Regions from separate parts of the Cronobacter sakazakii genome, predicted to be linked through region 2. Evidence: predicted binding sites of a transcription regulator. Region 2 holds the regulator's gene; the other holds the start of a gene.
What was found. The regulator PurR, encoded in region 2, represses purine synthesis genes. The targets are predictions, from matches to a motif close to CANGCAAACGTTTGCNTG.

Region 1 (10,112 bases), 1.1 Mb from region 2:
GGGCGCGCTCTCCTCGCTGCCGTCCAACGATCTCAATGTGCACCTGATGGCGCTTTTAATGGTTATCGCGGCGATACTCGGCGACGCGGTGAACTACACTATAGGCCGACTCTTTGGCGCGCGGCTGTTCAGCAACCCGGATTCAAAAATCTTCCGTCAGAGCTATCTTGATAAAACGCATGCGTTTTATGAGCGTCACGGCGGTAAAACGATTATCCTCGCCCGCTTCGTGCCGATCGTGCGCACTTTCGCGCCGTTCGTCGCCGGGATGGGGCATATGTCCTATCGTCATTTTGCCCTGTATAACGTGGTGGGCGCGCTGTTGTGGGTTCTGCTGTTTACCTACGCGGGCTACTTCTTTGGCGCGATGCCGTTTATTCAGGACAATCTGAAGTTGCTGATCGTCGCCATTATCGTCTTCTCGGTATTGCCGGGCGTATATGAAGTGGTGCGTCACAAACGCGCCGCGGCGCGCCAGATAAAATAAGCCCTCTGGCGGTTCGACCACTTTTTTATCCAAAGTTGCGGGCCGTTATGGTTTAATGAGCACCATTTATGGTCTGTGGAAGGCAATAATGGCATTATGCGCCCCCACAGAAAAACTGGCATCGACCAGGTTCAGGCAGAAAGGTTATCAATGAGCTGGATTGAACGAATTCTCAATAAAAGCAATATTACTCCCACTCGCAGGGCAAACATCCCGGAAGGGGTGTGGACCAAGTGCGACAGCTGCGGCCAGGTACTCTACCGCGCCGAACTGGAGCGTAACCTTGAGGTTTGCCCGAAATGCGATCACCACATGCGCATGGCGGCGCGCGACCGTCTGCACAGCCTGTTAGACGAAGGGTCGCTGGTGGAACTGGGCAGTGAGCTTGAGCCGAAAGATGTGCTGAAGTTCCGTGATTCCAAAAAATACAAGGATCGTCTGGCCACCGCCCAGAAGGAAACCGGCGAGAAAGACGCGCTGGTGGTGATGAAAGGCACCCTGCACGGTATGCCGGTTGTTGCGGCGGCGTTCGAGTTCGCCTTTATGGGCGGCTCAATGGGTTCCGTCGTGGGCGCGCGTTTCGTGCGTGCGGTTGAGCAGGCGCTGGAAGACAACTGCCCGCTTATCTGCTTCTCCGCCTCCGGCGGCGCGCGTATGCAGGAAGCGCTGATGTCGCTGATGCAGATGGCGAAAACCTCCGCGGCGCTTGCGAAAATGCAGGAGCGTGGACTGCCGTACATCTCCGTGCTGACCGACCCGACCATGGGCGGCGTTTCCGCGAGCTTCGCGATGCTTGGCGATCTCAATATCGCCGAGCCGAAAGCGCTGATCGGCTTCGCTGGACCGCGCGTTATCGAGCAGACCGTGCGTGAAAAACTGCCTGCTGGCTTCCAGCGCAGTGAGTTCCTGATCGAAAAAGGCGCTATCGATATGATCGTGCGTCGCCCGGAGCTGCGCCTCAAACTTGCCAGCATTCTGGCGAAGCTGATGAACCTTCCGGCACCAAGCCCGGACGCGCCGCGTGAAGCGGTGGTCGTGCCGCCGGTACCGGACCAGGATCACGAGGCCTGATAGTCATGAAGGGCAGGGCCATAAGGCGCTGCCCTTCTTGTTTATGAACCGTAACCAGGATACGGGCATCATGGAAAAGCAACACCTTCCCCAAGCCACGTCGCCTCTGGCCACGTGGCTTTCTTATCTGGAAAACCTGCACGGTAAAACCATCGACATGGGCCTTGAGCGCGTCTCGCGCGTGGCGGCATTGCTTGATGTGGCGAAACCCGCGCCGTTTGTCTTTACCGTCGCGGGCACTAATGGCAAAGGCACCACCTGCCGCACGCTCGAAGCGGTGCTGATGGCGGCAGGCTATCGCGTGGGCGTCTACAGCTCGCCGCACCTGGTGCGCTACACCGAGCGCGTGCGCGTGCAGGGCGAGGAGCTTGCCGAAAGCCAGCACACCGCCGCCTTTGCGGAGATTGAAGCCGTGCGTGGTGAAACGTCCCTCACGTACTTTGAGTACGGCACGCTGTCCGCGCTGTGGCTCTTTAAGCAGGCGCAGCTGGATGTCGTTATCCTCGAAGTCGGGCTCGGCGGGCGTCTGGACGCCACCAACCTGGTGGATTGCGATGTGGCGGTCATCACCAGCATCGCGCTCGATCATACCGACTGGCTGGGGCCGGATCGTGAAAGCATCGGGCGCGAGAAAGCCGGTATTTTCCGCGCGGGCAAACCGGCGGTCGTGGGCGAGACGGACATGCCGCACACCATCGCGCAGGTGGCGCAGGAGAAGGGCGCACGACTGCTTTGTGTGAACGACGCCTGGCGCTATGAGGCGGAACGCGACGGCTGGCGCTTTAGTGATGGCGACAGCGAACTGACTCATCTTCCGCTGCCGCAGGTGCCGCAGCCTAACGCGGCGACTGCGCTCGCCGCGCTTCGCGCAAGCGGCCTGCAAATCAGCGAGCAGGCTTACCGCGACGGTATCACGCGCGCCGCGCTGCCGGGGCGTTTCCAGATTGTGAGCGAGGCCCCGCGCATCATTCTGGATGTAGCCCATAATCCGCACGCGGCGGGCTATCTGGCGCAGCGGCTCGCGCAGTCGCCATCCGCCGGGCGCGTACTGGCCGTTATCGGCATGCTGCATGATAAAGATATCGCCGGAACGCTCGCCTGTCTGGAGAGGGTCGTGGATAGCTGGTATTGTGCCCCTCTGGACGGGCCGCGCGGCGCCCGCGCCGAAGAGCTTGCGGAACATCTGCAGGCCAGCGCTGTCTTTGATAGCGTGGCGCAGGCCTGGCACGCGGCGCTGGCCGACGCGCAGCCTGTTGATACGGTGCTGGTATGCGGGTCGTTTCATACCGTCGCAGCGGTAATGGAAGAGATGGACGCGGGGAGACGAGGTGGCGAGTAAGTTTCAGAACCGATTAGTCGGCACAATTGTGCTGGTGGCGCTGGGCGTTATCGTGCTGCCAGGGCTGCTGGACGGCCAGAAAAAACATTATCAGGATGAGTTCGCGGCGATCCCGCTGGTGCCGAAACCTGGCGATCGCGACGAGCCGGATATGCTGCCGGCTGCAACCCAGGCGCTGCCGTCTCAGCCACCGGAAGGCGCGGCGGAAGAGGTGAGAGCCGGTAACGCGGCGGCGACGTCGATAGATACCACGCGACTGCCTGCCGATACCGGCGCGGATTTGGATGAAGTGCCGGTGACGTCTGCGAAGCCGAAAGCGACGGAGCCTGCGAAAACACGGACTGCCGATAAGCCCCAGAGCAAGCCGCAACGCGATAAAACCGACGAGCAGCTCGCGATGGTGAGCGAGGCCGAAGCGCCCGCGCCTGCGAAAACCGCGCCGCCGGAGAAACCGCAAACGCCGCCTGCGGGCAAGGCGTATGTCGTGCAGCTCGGTGCGCTGAAAAACGCCGATAAAGTCAATGAAATCGTCGGCAAACTGCGCTCGGCGGGTTATCGGGCGTATACGTCGCCGTCCACGCCGGTGCAAGGGAAAATCACCCGCATTCTGGTAGGGCCGGAGGCGTCGAAGGATAAGTTAAAATCGTCGCTTGGCGAGCTGAACAGCCTGTCAGGGCTTAACGGCGTGATAATGAATTACAGCGTGAATTAAGCGGTCTGGCGTCTTTTTAAAAGGCGCACCGAGAAACCGCATCGCGCCACAGACGGCCCGCATACGGCGCTTTTTTGCCGCCCGCGGGCGTAACGGACGGATGGCGTTGAAGATTTTTTCAACGCCATTTTTTATTAACGCGTGGAAAGGAAATCCCTACGCAAACGTTTTCTTTTTCTGTTAGAATGCGCCCCGAACCGGATGTCAGGGCGTTTTATCGTGGGACACATTCATGGTCTGGATAGATTACGCCATCATTGCAGTAGTGGGTTTCTCGTGTCTGGTCAGCCTCATCCGCGGCTTCGTGAGAGAGGCGCTGTCGCTGGTCACCTGGGGCTGTGCTTTCTTTGTCGCCAGTCATTACTACACTTACCTGGCAGTCTGGTTCACCGGCTTTGAAGATGAACTGGTACGTAATGGGATAGCTATCGCGGTGCTGTTTATCGCGACGCTTATCGTCGGTGCGATAGTCAACTATGTGATTGGCGCACTGGTGGAGAAAACCGGCCTGTCGGGTACAGACAGGGTGTTGGGGATCTGTTTCGGCGCCTTGCGAGGCGTGCTGATTGTCGCCGCCATTCTGTTCTTTCTTGATACCTTCACGGGCCTGTCCAAAAGCGAGGACTGGCAAAAGTCGCAGCTCATCCCGCAGTTCAGTTTCATCATCAGATGGTTCTTTGACTATCTGCAAAGCTCGTCAAGTTTCCTGCCCCGGTAATCGTGCCGGGGGCGGTCTTTGAATTGAGGAAAAGACAACATGTGCGGTATTGTCGGGATCGCCGGTGTTATGCCGGTCAACCAGTCGATTTATGACGCGTTAACGGTGCTTCAGCACCGCGGGCAGGATGCCGCAGGCATCATCACCATCGATGCGAATAATTGCTTCCGTCTGCGTAAAGCGAACGGCCTGGTGAATGATGTATTCGAAGCCCGCCACATGCAGCGTCTGCAGGGCAATATGGGTATCGGCCATGTGCGCTACCCGACGGCAGGCAGCTCCAGCGCCTCCGAAGCCCAGCCGTTCTATGTGAACTCGCCCTACGGTATTACGCTTGCCCACAATGGCAACCTGACGAACGCCCATGAACTGCGCAAAATGCTCTTTGAAGAGAAGCGCCGTCATATCAACACCACCTCAGATTCTGAAATCCTGCTCAATATTTTCGCCAGCGAGCTGGATAACTTCCGTCACTACCCGCTGGAAGCGGACAACATTTTCGCGGCCATCGCGGCGATGAACCGCCTGATCCGCGGCGCATACGCGTGTGTGGCGATGATTATCGGCCACGGCATGGTAGCGTTTCGCGACCCTAACGGTATTCGCCCGCTGGTGCTTGGTAAACGCGATGCCGGTAACGGCCGCGCCGAGTACATGGTGGCGTCCGAAAGCGTGGCGCTCGATACGCTGGGCTTTGAGTTCCTGCGCGACGTAGCGCCTGGCGAAGCGGTGTATATCAGCGAAAAAGGCCAGCTCTTCACGCGCCAGTGCGCTGACAACCCGGTCAGCAACCCGTGCCTGTTTGAGTATGTGTACTTCGCGCGTCCGGACTCCTTTATCGACAAGATTTCCGTCTACAGCGCTCGCGTGGAAATGGGTAAAAAGCTCGGCGAGAAAATCGCGCGCGAGTGGGAAGATCTGGATATCGACGTGGTGATCCCGATCCCGGAAACCTCCTGCGATATCGCCCTTGAAATCGCGCGCATTCTTAACAAACCCTACCGCCAGGGTTTTGTGAAAAACCGCTACGTCGGCCGTACCTTCATCATGCCGGGACAGCATCTGCGCCGTAAATCGGTGCGCCGCAAACTGAACGCCAACCGCGCCGAGTTTCGCGATAAAAACGTGCTGCTGGTGGATGACTCTATCGTGCGCGGCACCACGTCCGAGCAGATTATCGAGATGGCCCGCGAGGCGGGCGCGAAGAAGGTCTATCTGGCCTCCGCCGCGCCGGAAATTCGCTTCCCGAACGTCTACGGTATCGACATGCCGAGCGCCAACGAGCTTATCGCTCACGGCCGCGAAGTAGATGAAATCCGCCAGATCATCGGCGCAGACGGCCTGATTTTCCAGGATCTCGACGATCTCATCGAAGCCGTACGCGCCGAGAACCCGGATATTCAGCAGTTCGAATGCTCGGTCTTTAACGGCGTTTACGTCACCAAAGATGTCGATCACCAGTACCTGGAATATCTCGAATCCCTGCGTAACGACGACGCCAAAGCGGTCATGCGCCAGAACGAAGTCGAAAACTTAGAGATGCACAACGAAGGCTAATCTTTCCCCGTGCCGTCGCCCCTTGCGCAACGCGAGGGGCGAAATCCCCGTTTGCATCTCGTCGCGTCTTGCGGCAAAGTCTCGCTCAGTGCTCCTTTTCCAGATAACTCCATGAAAAAAATCATTGTCGGCATCTCTGGCGCCAGCGGCGCGATTTATGGCATTCGCCTGTTGCAGACGCTTCAGGCGGTGGCAGAGGTGGAAACGCATCTCATCATGAGCCAGGCGGCGCGTCAGACGCTGTCGCTTGAAACCGATATGAGCGTGCGCGATGTTCAGGCGTTGGCTGATGTAAACCACGATGCGCGCGATATCGCTGCCAGCGTCTCGTCCGGCTCGTTTAAAACCGACGGAATGATTATTCTGCCGTGTTCGATTAAAACGCTCTCCGGCATCGTGAACAGCTATACCGACGGACTGCTGACCCGCGCGGCGGATGTGGTGTTAAAAGAGCGCCGCAGGCTGGTGCTGTGCGTGCGGGAAACGCCGCTGCATCTCGGCCATTTGCGTCTGATGACCCAGGCCGCTGAGCTTGGCGCGATTATCATGCCGCCGATGCCCGCGTTTTATCATCGCCCGCAGACGCTGGATGATGTGATTAACCAGACGGTAAACCGCGCGCTCGATCAGCTTGATATCACGCTTCCTGCCGATCTCTTCACCCGCTGGCCAGGCGCGTAAGGCGCGCCACCCTGGGGCAAAGCGCAGCGCGGCGCCTCATTTTGGGGCAATTCTGCAAGCGCGATCATATCCTCGACATTTAATCCCGCCTTTTGCGATTTCACGCTCAGCGTCTGCTGCGCGGAATGCTATCTTCATTCACACAACTTCATTGCAACCATTTTTTAACAAATCATGGCGGTGTATGCGGTTACGTAAAGCTGGCATGGGAAGTGCAACGTCCGACTGCAACACACAACGCAACAGATAATAAAACAGAAAACTTGAGGGTAATGTATGAAGAAGAAGGTGCTCGCGTTCTCCTTACTGCTTGGCCTTTCCACCAGCGCCAGCGTTTTCGCCGCGCTCCCCCAGACGGTACGCATCGGTACGGATGCCACCTACGCGCCGTTCTCCTCAAAAGACGCTAAAGGCGATTTTGTCGGGTTTGATATCGATCTCGGCAACGAGATGTGTAAACGCATGCAGGTGAAATGCACCTGGGTTGGCAGCGATTTCGATTCGCTGATCCCGTCGCTGAAAGCGAAAAAAATCGACGCGATTATCTCTTCGCTCTCTATTACCGAAAAGCGTCAGAAAGAGATTGCCTTCTCTGACAAGCTTTACGCCGCCGACTCCCGCCTGATTGCCGCCAAAGGCGCGACCATTCAGCCGACTATTGAATCGCTGAAAGGCAAACATGTGGGCGTGCTGCAGGGCTCCACGCAGGAAGCCTACGCCAATGAAAAATGGCGCGGGAAGGGTGTGGATGTCGTGGCGTACCAGAACCAGGATCTGATCTACTCCGATCTCTCGGCGGGCCGTCTTGATGCAGCGCTGCAGGATGAAGTGGCCGCCAGCGAAGGTTTCCTCAAACAGCCTGCCGGGAAGGATTACGCCTTTGCCGGCCCGTCGGTAAAAGACAAAAACTACTTTGGCGACGGTACCGGCGTTGGCCTGCGTAAAGAAGACGCCGAGCTGAAAGCCGCGTTCGACAAAGCGCTCGGCGAGATTCGCAAAGACGGCACCTACGACAAAATGGCGAAAAAATATTTCGACTTTAACGTCTACGGCGACTGATTATCTGTAACGCGTTTGCCGGCCAGTCACCATGTTGGTGCGTGCCTGGCTGGCATGACGCAAAATGGTGCAGGTTATGCACCAGAGAAGAGCATGTGTGCATTTCTACGCACCGAAAATGAAAATAAATCTATCTCAGCGCGCATAAAGTTTTGATTACGAGGCGGCAGTGATGGCACGATAAGTGCAGTTTTTCCGCCTGACATTTAAATATGCGCGTCTGATGAGGATAGTTATGAAAAAAAGGCTGTTAGCACTTTCTCTGGGGCTGGCGCTGTCCAGCATTTCTGGGGCTTTCGCAGCAATTCCGCAGCACTTACGTATCGGCACTGACCCTACCTATGCGCCGTTTGAATCGAAAAACGCGCAGGGTGAACTGGTCGGTTTCGACATCGATCTGGCCAAAGAACTGTGCAAACGCATTCAGACACAATGTTCGTTCACTGAACAGCCGCTGGATGCGCTGATCCCGTCGCTGAAAGCGAAGAAAATCGACGCGATTATGTCGTCGCTGTCGATCACCGAAAAACGCCAGCAGGAAATCGCCTTTACCGACAAGCTTTACGCCGCGGATTCGCGCCTCGTGGTGGCAAAAGGCTCGCCCATTCAGCCGACGCTGGAATCGCTGAAAGGCAAGCGCGTGGGCGTGTTGCAGGGCACCACCCAGGAAACTTACGGTAATAAGCACTGGGCACCGAAAGGGGTGGAGATTGTTTCTTATCAGGGCCAGGACAATATCTATTCCGATCTGACCGCGGGCCGTATCGACGCCGCGTTTCAGGATGAAGTGGCCGCCAGCGAAGGCTTTCTGAAGCAGCCGGTGGGCAAGGGCTATCAGTTCGGCGGCCCGTCGATTAAAGATGAAAAACTCTTTGGCGTCGGCACCGGGATGGGGATCCGTAAAGAAGATAACGAACTGCGCGAGGCGCTGAACAAGGCGTTTGCCGACATGCGCGCCGACGGCACCTACGAGAAGCTTGCCAAAAAGTATTTCGATTTTAACGTCTACGGCGATTAATCCGCACGCGTTTGCACGGCGCCCTGCGGGGCGCCGATGGGCCGTGCGCACGCTGAGTACAGGATAAGTCACCATGCTGTATGGGTTTTCACAGGTAATCCTTCAGGGCGCGCTCGTCACCCTGGAGCTGGCGCTCAGCGCCGTTGTCCTCTCGGTGGCGATTGGTCTGGTCGGCGCAGGGGCGAAGCTCTCACGCAACCGCCCGCTGGCGCTGATTTTTGAGGCGTACACGACGCTGATTCGCGGCGTGCCCGATCTCGTTCTGATGCTGCTGATTTTTTATGGTTTGCAGATTGCGCTGAACGCCATTACCGACGCGCTGGGATTCAGCCAGTTTGATATCGACCCGATGATCGCGGGCATTATCACGCTTGGGTTTATCTACGGCGCTTATTTCACCGAAACCTTCCGCGGCGCGTATCTCGCCGTGCCAAAAGGCCATATCGAGGCGGCGACCGCGTTTGGTTTTACCGGCTCGCAAACCTTCCGGCGGATTCTGTTTCCTTCCATGATGCGCTATGCGCTGCCGGGCATCGGCAACAACTGGCAGGTGATTTTAAAAGCCACCGCGCTGGTGTCGTTGCTGGGCCTGGAAGATGTCGTGAAAGCAACGCAGCTTGCCGGGAAAAGCACCTGGCAGCCGTTTTACTTCGCGATTGTCTGCGGGCTGATTTATCTGGTGTTTACCACGCTCTCCAACGGCGTTCTGCTGCTGCTTGAGCGTCGCTATACCGTGGGCGTGAAGAGGGCCGACCTGTGATCGAGATTATTCAGGAGTACTGGAAATCCCTGTTGTGGACCGACGGCTATCGCTTTACGGGTGTGGCGATTACGCTCTGGCTGCTTATCGCCTCGGTGGTGATGGGTGGCGTGCTGGCGGTTTTTCTCGCCATTGGCCGCGTTTCGGAAAACAAGCTGGTCTGGTTCCCCATCTGGCTCTTTACCTATGTCTTTCGCGGCACGCCCCTCTACGTGCAACTGCTGGTGTTCTACTCCGGCATGTATACGCTGGAAGTGGTGAAAGGCACGCCGTTACTCAATGAGTTTTTCCGAAGCGGCCTGAACTGTACCGTGCTGGCGCTGACGCTCAACACCTGCGCATACACCACCGAGATTTTCGCGGGCGCCATTCGGGCGGTGCCGCACGGCGAGATCGAGGCGGCGCGCGCTTACGGCTTTTCACGCTTTAAAATGTACCGCTGCATTATTCTGCCGTCGGCGCTGCGCATCGCGCTGCCTGCCTACAGCAATGAGGTGATCTTGATGCTGCACTCCACGGCACTGGCGTTTACTGCGACCGTCCCGGATCTGCTGAAGATCGCCCGCGATATTAACGCCGCCACCTACCAGCCGTTTACGGCATTTGGCATCGCGGCGGTGCTGTACCTGATTATCTCTTATGTGCTGATAAGCCTCTTCCGCAAGGCGGAAAAGCGCTGGCTGCGGCACCTGAAACCGGCTTCAACGCAC
Region 2 (10,112 bases):
TCATCACTGGCTTTTGCACCGTTCGCGCAGGCGTCGGAGCAGACGCGCGCCTCGAAGGTGCAAAAAGCGCACTCCAGTACGGTGAAAAAGAAAACCAGCACAAAAACCGCCAAGAAAAGTAACAACGCAACGAAAACCAAAACGGCGAAAACCGCCAGCGAGAAGCGAAACAGCACCGCAAAACGCACCAGCAAAACCACCTCTTCCGTCAGTAAAACCGCTTCCCGCAGCCCTTCCACCACTTCTGGCAAACAGGCCAGCAACCGCCTGAGCGCGCAGACCTGTGCCAAAACACGAAAAAATCGCAAAACCAAATGCGTGAACGGGCCGCTCACGATTGCCGACGCACACAAAGCGCGCGTGAAGAAAGCCCAGACCACCGCCATGAACAAGCTGATGAACCAGATAGGCAAGCCGTACCACTGGGGCGGCACGTCGCCGCGTACCGGTTTCGACTGCAGCGGCCTCGTCTGGTATGCCTATAAAGATCTGGTGAAATTCCGCATTCCGCGCACCGCCAACGAAATGTATCACCTGCGCGACGCCGCGCCGGTTAACCGTGGCGAGCTGGAAAGCGGCGACCTGGTGTTCTTCCGCACTCAGGGCCGTGGCACCGCCGATCACGTCGGCGTCTATGTCGGCAACGGCAAATTTATTCAGTCACCGCGCAGCGGCCAGGAAATCCAGATAACCTCGCTGAGCGAAGATTACTGGCAGCGTCACTATGTCGGCGCGCGCCGGGTGATGACGCCGCGCACTATTCGTTAATCGATTTATCCTCACAAAAAAACGGAGAAGGTCACCCTTCTCCGTTTTCTTTTATATGGCAGCATGGATTATTCAGCGCTGCACGCCATTTGCGCTTCGCGACGGCTGGAGATCAGCACCAGCAGCAGGCCGAGTGCGGCAATCAGCGCGCCCATCACTGGCACTACGCTATAGCCGAAGCCCGCATGGATAACGGCCCCGCCCGCCGCCGCGCCAAGCGCGTTACCGAGATTAAACGCCCCGATATTCACCGATGACGACAGGCCCGGCGCTTCGCTGGCGACACGCATCACGCGCATCTGCAGAGGCGGCACTACCGCGAAAGTCGCAGCCCCCCATACCACCATGCTCACCGCCGCGCCGATTTCCGTTTTCGCAAGCCACGGAATAGCCGCCATAATGACGATAAGCAGCATCAGGAAGCCTTTCAGCGTGCCGCTCACCGAGCGGTCCGCCAGGCGGCCGCCCAGATAGTTGCCGATGGAAAACCCGACGCCAATCAGCACCAGCATGGCGGTGACGAACGCCGCGCTGGCGTCAGTGATGTGGTGCAACACAGGCGCGATATAGGTATAGAGCGTAAACATCGCGCCCGCGCCGAGCACCGTCGTCAGCAGCGCGCTCACCACCTGCGGGCGCATCAACACGGCCAGTTCGCTTTTCACATCCGGGCGCTCGCCGCTGCCGCCTTTTGGCAGGGAAAACCAGAGGCTCGCCATCGCCACCAGGCCAAGACCGGCCGTCGCCAGAAACGACATTCGCCAGCCGATGGTTTCACCAAGCCAGGTGGCCGCCGGCACGCCGCCGATATTGGCGATGGTCAGGCCCATAAACATCGTCGCGACGGCGCTCGCCTGTTTATGCTTTGGCACCACGCTTGCCGCCACCACCGAGCCGAGCCCGAAGAACGCGCCGTGGTTAAGGCTGGTGAGGATACGCGAGGCCATCAGCGTCATATAATCCGGTGCCAGTGCTGACAGCACGTTACCGAGCGTAAAAATCGCCATCAGAAAAATCAACGCGCTACGCCGTGCGCGGTGCGACAGTAAAAGCGTCATCAGCGGTGCGCCTACCATCACGCCGACCGCGTAGGCGCTAATCAGCATACCGGCGGCCGGAATGGAGACGTTGACGCCGTTCGCTATTACCGGCAACAACCCCATCGGGGAAAACTCGGTCGTGCCAATGCCAAAAGCACCGATAGCCAGTGCCAGTAACGGAAAATTGACTTTCATTCATTGCTCCAGAAATTGTACAACAGCGCCGGGAACGCCCGACGTTACAGCAGGATGCAGAAAAGGATGACACTCGCAATCAGAAAAGATAAGGGACAAAAACAGCAAAATATTATTGCGCAGCTGTTAAGAACACGCGCTCATTGTTATTAGCGAATCTAAAGGGAATAACGGGAAAAAGAAAGAAAACAGCGGGGAATCGGCGCTTAAACGCAAGAAAAGTTTAAGAAAGCGGGAGAACAGGTGCGCTCCCGCCTGTCGCTTAATGCAGAATGGCGGTAAATGCGCCCGCCACAATCAGGCCCAGTACAACCAGCGTCGTGACCAGCGAAAATTTCAGATCGGTACTCATGGTATTCTCCTTAAAGACCCCATAAAAATCAGGTAGTGCGCATTTTTGCATAAACGGGCCGAAAAATCCTGCGACATTTAACCAGATATGCGTTTTCCCTCTTCCCCTTTCGATAAAGATAAGCCAAAATTCGTCGCTACTTTATTCGGTACCGGCCATCGACCCCTCCTCACGAAAAATGTCGCGTTTCCCGGCATGCCGCACTCTCCTCGCGGCAGTCAGGGGTGTGTACAGGCAAACGATTAACCCGTGATTTTACACGGCTCAGCCAGGGGTCTGGAGTGATTATTAATGGCAACAATTAAAGACGTCGCGAAGCGAGCCAACGTTTCCACAACAACAGTCTCACATGTGATTAACAAAACCCGTTTTGTGGCGGAAGAGACGCGCAATGCGGTTTGGGCGGCTATCAAAGAATTACACTATTCGCCAAGCGCCGTGGCGCGCAGCCTGAAGGTGAATCACACCAAATCTATCGGGCTGCTGGCGACCAGTAGCGAAGCGCCCTATTTCGCCGAAATCATTGAAGCCGTTGAAAACAGCTGCTTCGCCAAAGGCTATACGCTGATTTTGGGCAACGCGCATAACAACCTGGAAAAGCAGCGCGCGTATCTGTCGATGATGGCGCAAAAGCGCGTCGACGGCCTGCTGGTGATGTGTTCGGAATACCCGCAGCCGCTGCTTTCCACGCTTGAAGAGTACCGTCATATCCCGATGGTGGTGATGGACTGGGGTGAAGCGAAAGCCGATTTTACGGACTCGGTTATAGATAACGCGTTCCAGGGCGGTTATCTCGCCGGGCGTTATCTGATTGAGCGCGGCCATCGTGATATTGGCGTGATTCCGGGGCAGCTTGAGCGTAACACCGGCGTCGGGCGTTTCTCAGGCTTTATGAAAGCGCTGGAAGAAGCGGTCATTAAAGTGCCGGAAAACTGGATCGTGCAGGGCGATTTCGAGCCGGAATCCGGTTACCGCGCGATGCAGCAGATCCTCTCGCAGCCGCAGCGCCCGACTGCCGTGTTCTGCGGCGGCGATATTATGGCGATGGGCGCTATCTGCGCCGCCGATGAGATGGGCCTGCGCGTACCGCAGGATATTTCGATCATCGGCTACGACAACGTACGCAACGCGCGTTTCTTTAGCCCGGCACTGACGACTATCCATCAGCCAAAAGAAACGCTCGGCCAGACCGCGTTCAATATGCTGCTCGACCGCATCGTGAATAAGCGCGAAGAGTCGCAGACGATTGAGGTGCATCCGCGCCTGATCGAACGCCGCTCGGTGGCGGACGGCCCGTTCCGCGACTATCGCCGTTAATCCTTCCGGGAGCCGTATCACTGCGGCTCCCGCAGCCACTCCTTGTTCAGCGTTTCACTGTCCCCCAGATAATCGAGCAGCCAGCGCAGCGCGGGCGAGGCGTCGCTTTGCCGCCACGTCAGACAGCAGGCGGCGTCCGGGAACGGGTTTTCCAGCGTCAACGCGCGCCACTCCCCGCTATCGAGCCATGGCTTCGCGAAATGTGTCGGCACCATGCCGATACAGAGCCCTTCGCTCAGCGCATCGGCGGCGCAGTGCCAGTCCGGCACTACCACGCGCCGCTGGTTATCCAGAAGCCAGGTAATGCGCTTGGGCAGCGATCGCGATGTATCTTCCAGCACCAGCGACGGGTAATCGCGCAGCCTGTCGTCGCTGAGCGCGCCCGCGTGCTGTGCCAGCGGATGATGGTGCGCCACTACGCAACGCCAGCTCAGCATGCCCATATCACGAAACGCGAAGCGCCCACCGACCGGTATCGCCTGTGTGGCACCAATCGCAAGCTCCACGCGCCCGTCCGCCAGCGCGTCCCAGACGCCGTTAAAGACTTCCTGCGACACCTGCAACTCCACATCAGAGAAGTGCCGGTAGAAATCGAGCACCAGCCGCCGGACGCGTTCCGGGCGCACGATATTATCCACCGCGATGGAGAGCTGTCCGCGCCATCCGTTGGCGATTTGCTGGCACTGCTGACGGGTGATCATCATTTTTTTGATAACAGAACGCCCTTCCCGCAAAAACCAGGCTCCGGCGGGTGTCAGAACCACATCGCGATGGCGGCGCTCAAAGAGCGATACCGCAAGCCACTCCTCAAGCTGGCGCACCGTATAACTGACGGCAGAAGGCACGCGGTGCAGTTCTGCGGCGGCTGCAGTAAAGCTGCCGGTGCGCGCCACGGCGTCCACCACTTCCAGGGAATATTCAGACCACATTATCTGCCTGCAAATTTTTTGAATGGAATGGGCAAATATTAGCGTTTCACAAGCGGGATTGCACTCCGTACACTCCTGGCTCTTTCGCGTAATAAGAAGTGAGTTAATGTGATGCGACCTGATAAAGGATTTCTTTGCTGGCTGGCCGGGCTGAGCGTGCTCGGTTTTCTGGCGACCGACATGTACCTGCCCGCGTTCGCCGTTATTGAAGCGGATCTGCACACAGCCCCTTCGGCTATCAGCGCCTCGCTAAGCCTTTTCCTGGCCGGTTTCGCGCTGGCGCAGCTCGTCTGGGGCCCGCTTTCTGACCGTTTTGGCCGTCGTCCGGTTTTGCTGGCGGGGCTTGGGATTTTCGCGCTTGGCTGCCTTGGCACCGTCTGGGTTGAGAGCGCGGGCGCGCTGCTGGCCCTGCGCTTTATTCAGGCCGTGGGCGTTTGTTCCGCCGCAGTAAGCTGGCAGGCGCTGGTGACCGACCGCTACCCGGCGCAGCAGGCGCGTCGTATCTTCGCGACCATTATGCCGCTGGTGGGGCTTTCTCCGGCCCTGGCACCGCTGCTCGGCAGCTGGATCCTGAATCACTTTTCCTGGCAGGCGATTTTTGTGGTGCTGTTTGCCATTACGGTGGCGCTGATGATTCCGGCCCTGCGTCTGCCCTCCGGCGCGCCTCAGGGCAATAAAGGCGGCGAGCCGCTGAGCTTTATGATGCTGCTGCGCTCGCGCGTCTACAGCGGCAATGTGCTGATTTATGCCGCCTGCTCCGCCAGTTTCTTCGCCTGGCTCACCGGTTCGCCGTTTATTCTGCATGAGATGGGTTACAGCCCGGCGGTAATCGGACTGAGCTACGTGCCGCAAACTATCGCGTTTTTGATTGGCGGCTATGGCTGTCGCAGCGCGCTGCAAAAATGGAATGGCGAAACGCTGCTGCCGTGGCTGCTGGCAGGCTTCGCGCTGAGCGTGCTCGCCACCTGGCTTGTGGGGTTAAGCGACGCCGTTACGCTCACCACACTGCTTATTCCCTTCTGCCTGATGGCGATGGCGAACGGGGCGATTTACCCTATCGTGGTCGCCGCCGCGCTGCTGCCGTTCCCGCAGGCCACCGGACGCGCCGCCGCGCTGCAAAACACGCTCCAGCTGGGGCTCTGTTTTGTGGCAAGCCTGGTGGTGTCGTGGCTGGTCGCGACCCCGCTGCTGTCAACCACCAGCGTTATGCTGGCAACAGTGGTGCTGGCGGGCCTCGGCTTTCGGTTGCGTGGCCGTCAACGGTTTACGCAATCATCAGCCGCGTGAAAATATGAAATTTTTGTGATTAGCCTGCTAACGGTCAACAGTTGAATCATCGTAAAGCGAGGCCTATACTGGTTCGCGGCTCTACGATAATTAGCATAAATATTATGTAGTAACGGGAGCTGCTGGCTCCCGTTTTTATTTGGAATGACATTTCTGGCAAGGGTCATCTCCCTTCCTCTGTTCTACGTCGGATATCAGGCTCGCGGACCTTTCCGTGATATTTCTCACATACCGAAAATTGCGACTACGCTGTTTGAAGGTTCTGATCACATCAGTGATGGAGAAGCTATGAGTTCATCGTGTATAGAAGAAGTCAGCATACCGGATAACCACTGGTATCGCATCGCAACTGAACTGCTCAGCCGGGCCGGGATCGCCGTTAACGGCGCTGCTCCTTCCGACATTCAGGTGAAAAATCCTGACTTTTTTAAACGGGTGTTACAGGAAGGTTCCCTCGGTCTTGGCGAAAGCTATATGGATGGCTGGTGGGAGTGCGAGCGGCTCGATCTCTTTTTCACTAAAGTGCTGCGCGCGGGGCTGGAAGAGCAACTGCCACGTCACCTGAAAGATACGCTGCGTATTCTCGGCGCTCGTTTGTTCAATCTGCAAACCAAAAAACGCGCCTGGATTGTCGGCAAAGAGCATTACGATCTTGGTAACGATCTGTTCAGCCGCATGCTCGACCCATACATGCAGTACTCCTGCGGCTACTGGAAAGAGGCGGACAACCTGGAAGACGCCCAGCAGGCGAAGTTAAAACTTATCTGCGAAAAACTTCAGCTTAAGCCTGGCATGACGCTGCTGGATATCGGCTGCGGCTGGGGCGGATTGGCAGCGTTTGCCGCGCGCCATTATGGCGTATCGGTCACCGGCGTGACCATCTCCGCCGAGCAGCAAAAAATGGCGCAGGAACGCTGCCAGGGGCTGGATGTCACCATTCTGTTGCAGGATTACCGCGATCTCGATTCACAGTTTGACCGCATCGTCTCGGTAGGCATGTTTGAGCATGTTGGCCCGAAAAACTACGCCACCTATTTTGAGGTTGCCGACCGCAACCTCAAGCCCGACGGGCTTTTCCTGCTGCATACCATCGGCTCACGGAAAACGGATAACAACGTAGACCCGTGGATTGATAAGTACATCTTTCCGAATGGCTGCCTGCCTTCGGCGCGCCAGATAGCCGCCGCCAGCGAGCCGCACTTCGTGATGGAAGACTGGCATAACTTCGGGGCGGACTACGATAAAACGCTGATGGCCTGGTATGCGCGCTTCCTGGCCGCCTGGCCGGAAATTGCGGATAACTATTCCGAGCGTTTTAAACGCATGTTTACCTATTATCTCAACGCCTGTGCGGGTGCCTTCCGCGCGCGGGACATTCAGCTGTGGCAGGTGGTCTTCAGCCGCGGCGTGGAAAACGGCCTGCGCGTCGCCCGTTAAGCGTCCACCCCGGCGCATGCCGGGGGCTTTTTGCCACTCTCTCTTCCTCGCTTTGTGATATTTCTCACGCTTTCGCGACGTTTCCTTCGATAAAAGTGATCCCGGCAGCAATCAGGTGACAGACACGTGGAAACCGGTTTCCGTTTTGTTTCAAACTGAGCGCTATTCCCTCTGCCTGATTAAGGAAACGTGTCATGAGTCTGTACCAGAGTATGGTCCATGTTATTGAAAATAAAATTACACCGCTGGCGGGTGCGATGGGGTCGCAGCGTCACGTGGTGGCTATCAGGGATGGTTTCCTTGCCGCCCTGCCGTTTATGATTATCGGTTCGTTTCTGCTGGTTTTTATCTTCCCGCCTTTCTCGCCGGATACGCAAATTGGCTTTTGTCGCGCATGGCTCGATCTCTCGCTGAAATATCGCGAGCAGCTGATGCTGCCGTTTAATCTCAGCATGGGCGTCATGACGTTTTTTATCTCGGTCGGTATTGGCGCGAGTCTTGGCAAGCACTATAAGCTTGACCCTATCATGACCGGCCTGCTGGCGTTTATGGCCTTTCTGCTGGTGGCGGCGCCCTATAAAGACGGGCAAATTTCCACGCAGTATTTCTCAGGTCAGGGCATTTTCACCGCGCTTATTACCGCGATTTACGCGAGCGAAATGTATGCCTTTCTGAAGCGCCACAACATTACTATCCGCCTGCCAAAAGAGGTGCCGACCGGCGTCGCGCGCTCGTTTGAAATTTTGATCCCGGTGGTGGTCATTGTCCTTACGCTTCATCCGCTTAACCTTATCATTGAATCCACTACCGGCATGATCCTGCCGGAAGCGATCATGCACCTGCTTTCACCGCTGGTCGCGGCGTCTGACTCTCTCCCGGCCATTCTGATTTCCGTTTTGATCTGCCAGATCCTGTGGTTTGCCGGTATTCACGGCGCGCTGATCGTCACCGGCATTATGAACCCGTTCTGGATGGCGAACCTCTCCGCCAACCAGGCCGCACTGGCGGCGGGCCAGGCGCTGCCGCATATCTATCTGCAAGGGTTCTGGGATCACTACCTGCTGATTGGCGGCGTTGGCTCTACTCTCCCGCTGGCGTTCCTGCTGCTGCGCAGCCGCGCGGTGCATCTGCGTACCATCGGTAAAATGGGCGTCGTGCCGAGTATGTTTAACATCAACGAACCGATTCTGTTTGGCGCGCCGGTCATTATGAACCCGGTCTTTTTCCTGCCGTTTATTCTGGTGCCGATGGTGAACGCCGTTCTTGCCTGGACCGCGACCAAACTCGGCTGGCTGGCGCAGGTCGTCTCGCTGACGCCGTGGACCACGCCCGCGCCCATCGGCGCGTCGTGGGCTGCGAACTGGGCTTTCAGTCCGGTCATCATGTGCCTGATTTGTATGGTGATGTCGGCATTAATGTACTACCCGTTTGTGAAAGCCTACGAGCGCACCCTGCAAAAGCAGGAAGCGGCGCAGGACAACACCGAAGGTGACACTGTCACGAATAATGCCTGATTTTATCGCGCCTGCCCTGTTGGCAGGCGCCTGACTACGCTATGAGGATGGATATGCACTACTCATTTCCTGAAGGATTCTGGTGGGGCAGCGCCAGCTCGGCGCCGCAAACTGAGGGTGAAAGCCTGAGCCACGGCAAAACGCCAACAACATGGGATCACTGGTTCCGCCTGCAGCCAGAGCGTTTCCACCACGGCGTTGGCCCGGCGCAGACCTCCACGTTTTATCAGCACTGGAAAGAAGACATCGCGCTACTCAAGGCGCTTAACCATAATACCTTCCGCACGTCCATCTCCTGGGCGCGCCTGATCCCCGATGGCACCGGCGCGGTGAATCAGGAAGCCGTCGCCTTCTACAATCAGGTAATTGATGAGCTTCTGCGCCAGGGCATTACGCCATTCATAAACCTGTTCCACTTCGATATGCCGTTAGCGCTGCAGGAACAGGGCGGCTTTGAGAACCGTAAAGTTATCGACGCGTTTGAAGCCTACGCCCGCACCTGCTTTGAACTGTTTGGCGACAGAGTGACGCACTGGTTTACCTTCAACGAGCCGATTGTGCCGGTGGAAGGCGGTTACCTCTATGACTTCCACTACCCGAACGTGGTCGATTTCCGCCGCGCCGCGACCGTCGCCTACCACACGATGCTGGCCCATGCCCGTGCGGTGAAGGCCTACCACGAGCGTAACGACGGCGGCGAAATCGGTATTATTCTGAACCTCACCCCTTCTTACCCGCGTTCACAAAACCCGGCAGACGTGAAAGCGGCGCACATCGCCGATCTGATGTTTAACCGCAGCTTCCTTGATCCGGCGCTGCGCGGCAGTTACCCGGAAGATTTAGTCGCGCTGCTGGCGCAATACGATCAACTCCCTGCGTGCCAGCCCGGCGATAAAGAGCTGCTGGCGGCGGGTGTGGTGGATCTGCTCGGCATCAACTACTATCAGCCGCGTCGCATTCAGTGTCGTGATTCGCAGGTCAATCCGGAGAGCCCGTTCATGCCGGAGTGGTTCTTCAGCGCTTATGAAATGCCGGGCCGCAAAATGAACCCGTATCGCGGCTGGGAAATTTATGAGAAGGGCGTCTACGACATCCTCACCCGCCTGCGTGTAGATTATGGCAACCCGCGCTGCTATATCTCAGAAAACGGCATGGGCGTTGAGAATGAACAGCGCTTCGAGCGCGACGGGCAGATTCAGGATGATTATCGCATTGCGTTTGTGCGCGATCACCTGAAATGGCTGCATAAGGGCATCAGCGAAGGCAGCCGCTG

Region 1: cvpA (colicin V production protein) is a predicted target of PurR. The motif match lies at 3,767-3,784, and genes of this name have one in related genera.

Annotation. Positions count from the first base shown of each region.
Region 1 is NZ_CP011047.1:2,301,825-2,311,936, forward strand. It holds gene CSK29544_RS10945 (DedA family protein) at 1-487, shown strand, start outside; gene accD (acetyl-CoA carboxylase, carboxyltransferase subunit beta) at 638-1,558, shown strand; gene folC (bifunctional tetrahydrofolate synthase/dihydrofolate synthase) at 1,629-2,897, shown strand; gene dedD (cell division protein DedD) at 2,887-3,609, shown strand; gene cvpA (colicin V production protein) at 3,842-4,327, shown strand; gene purF (amidophosphoribosyltransferase) at 4,367-5,884, shown strand; gene CSK29544_RS10975 (UbiX family flavin prenyltransferase) at 5,996-6,565, shown strand; gene argT (lysine/arginine/ornithine ABC transporter substrate-binding protein ArgT) at 6,842-7,624, shown strand; gene hisJ (histidine ABC transporter substrate-binding protein HisJ) at 7,860-8,642, shown strand; gene CSK29544_RS10990 (histidine ABC transporter permease HisQ) at 8,716-9,402, shown strand; gene CSK29544_RS10995 (ABC transporter permease) at 9,399-10,112, shown strand, end outside.
Region 2 is NZ_CP011047.1:3,404,809-3,414,920, forward strand. It holds gene CSK29544_RS16220 (C40 family peptidase) at 1-768, shown strand, start outside; gene CSK29544_RS16225 (MFS transporter) at 837-2,003, opposite strand; gene cydH (cytochrome bd-I oxidase subunit CydH) at 2,266-2,355, opposite strand; gene purR (HTH-type transcriptional repressor PurR) at 2,647-3,672, shown strand; gene punR (DNA-binding transcriptional activator PunR) at 3,690-4,601, opposite strand; gene punC (purine nucleoside transporter PunC) at 4,713-5,888, shown strand; gene cfa (cyclopropane fatty acyl phospholipid synthase) at 6,177-7,325, shown strand; gene CSK29544_RS16255 (PTS sugar transporter subunit IIC) at 7,520-8,839, shown strand; gene gmuD (6-phospho-beta-glucosidase GmuD) at 8,893-10,112, shown strand, end outside.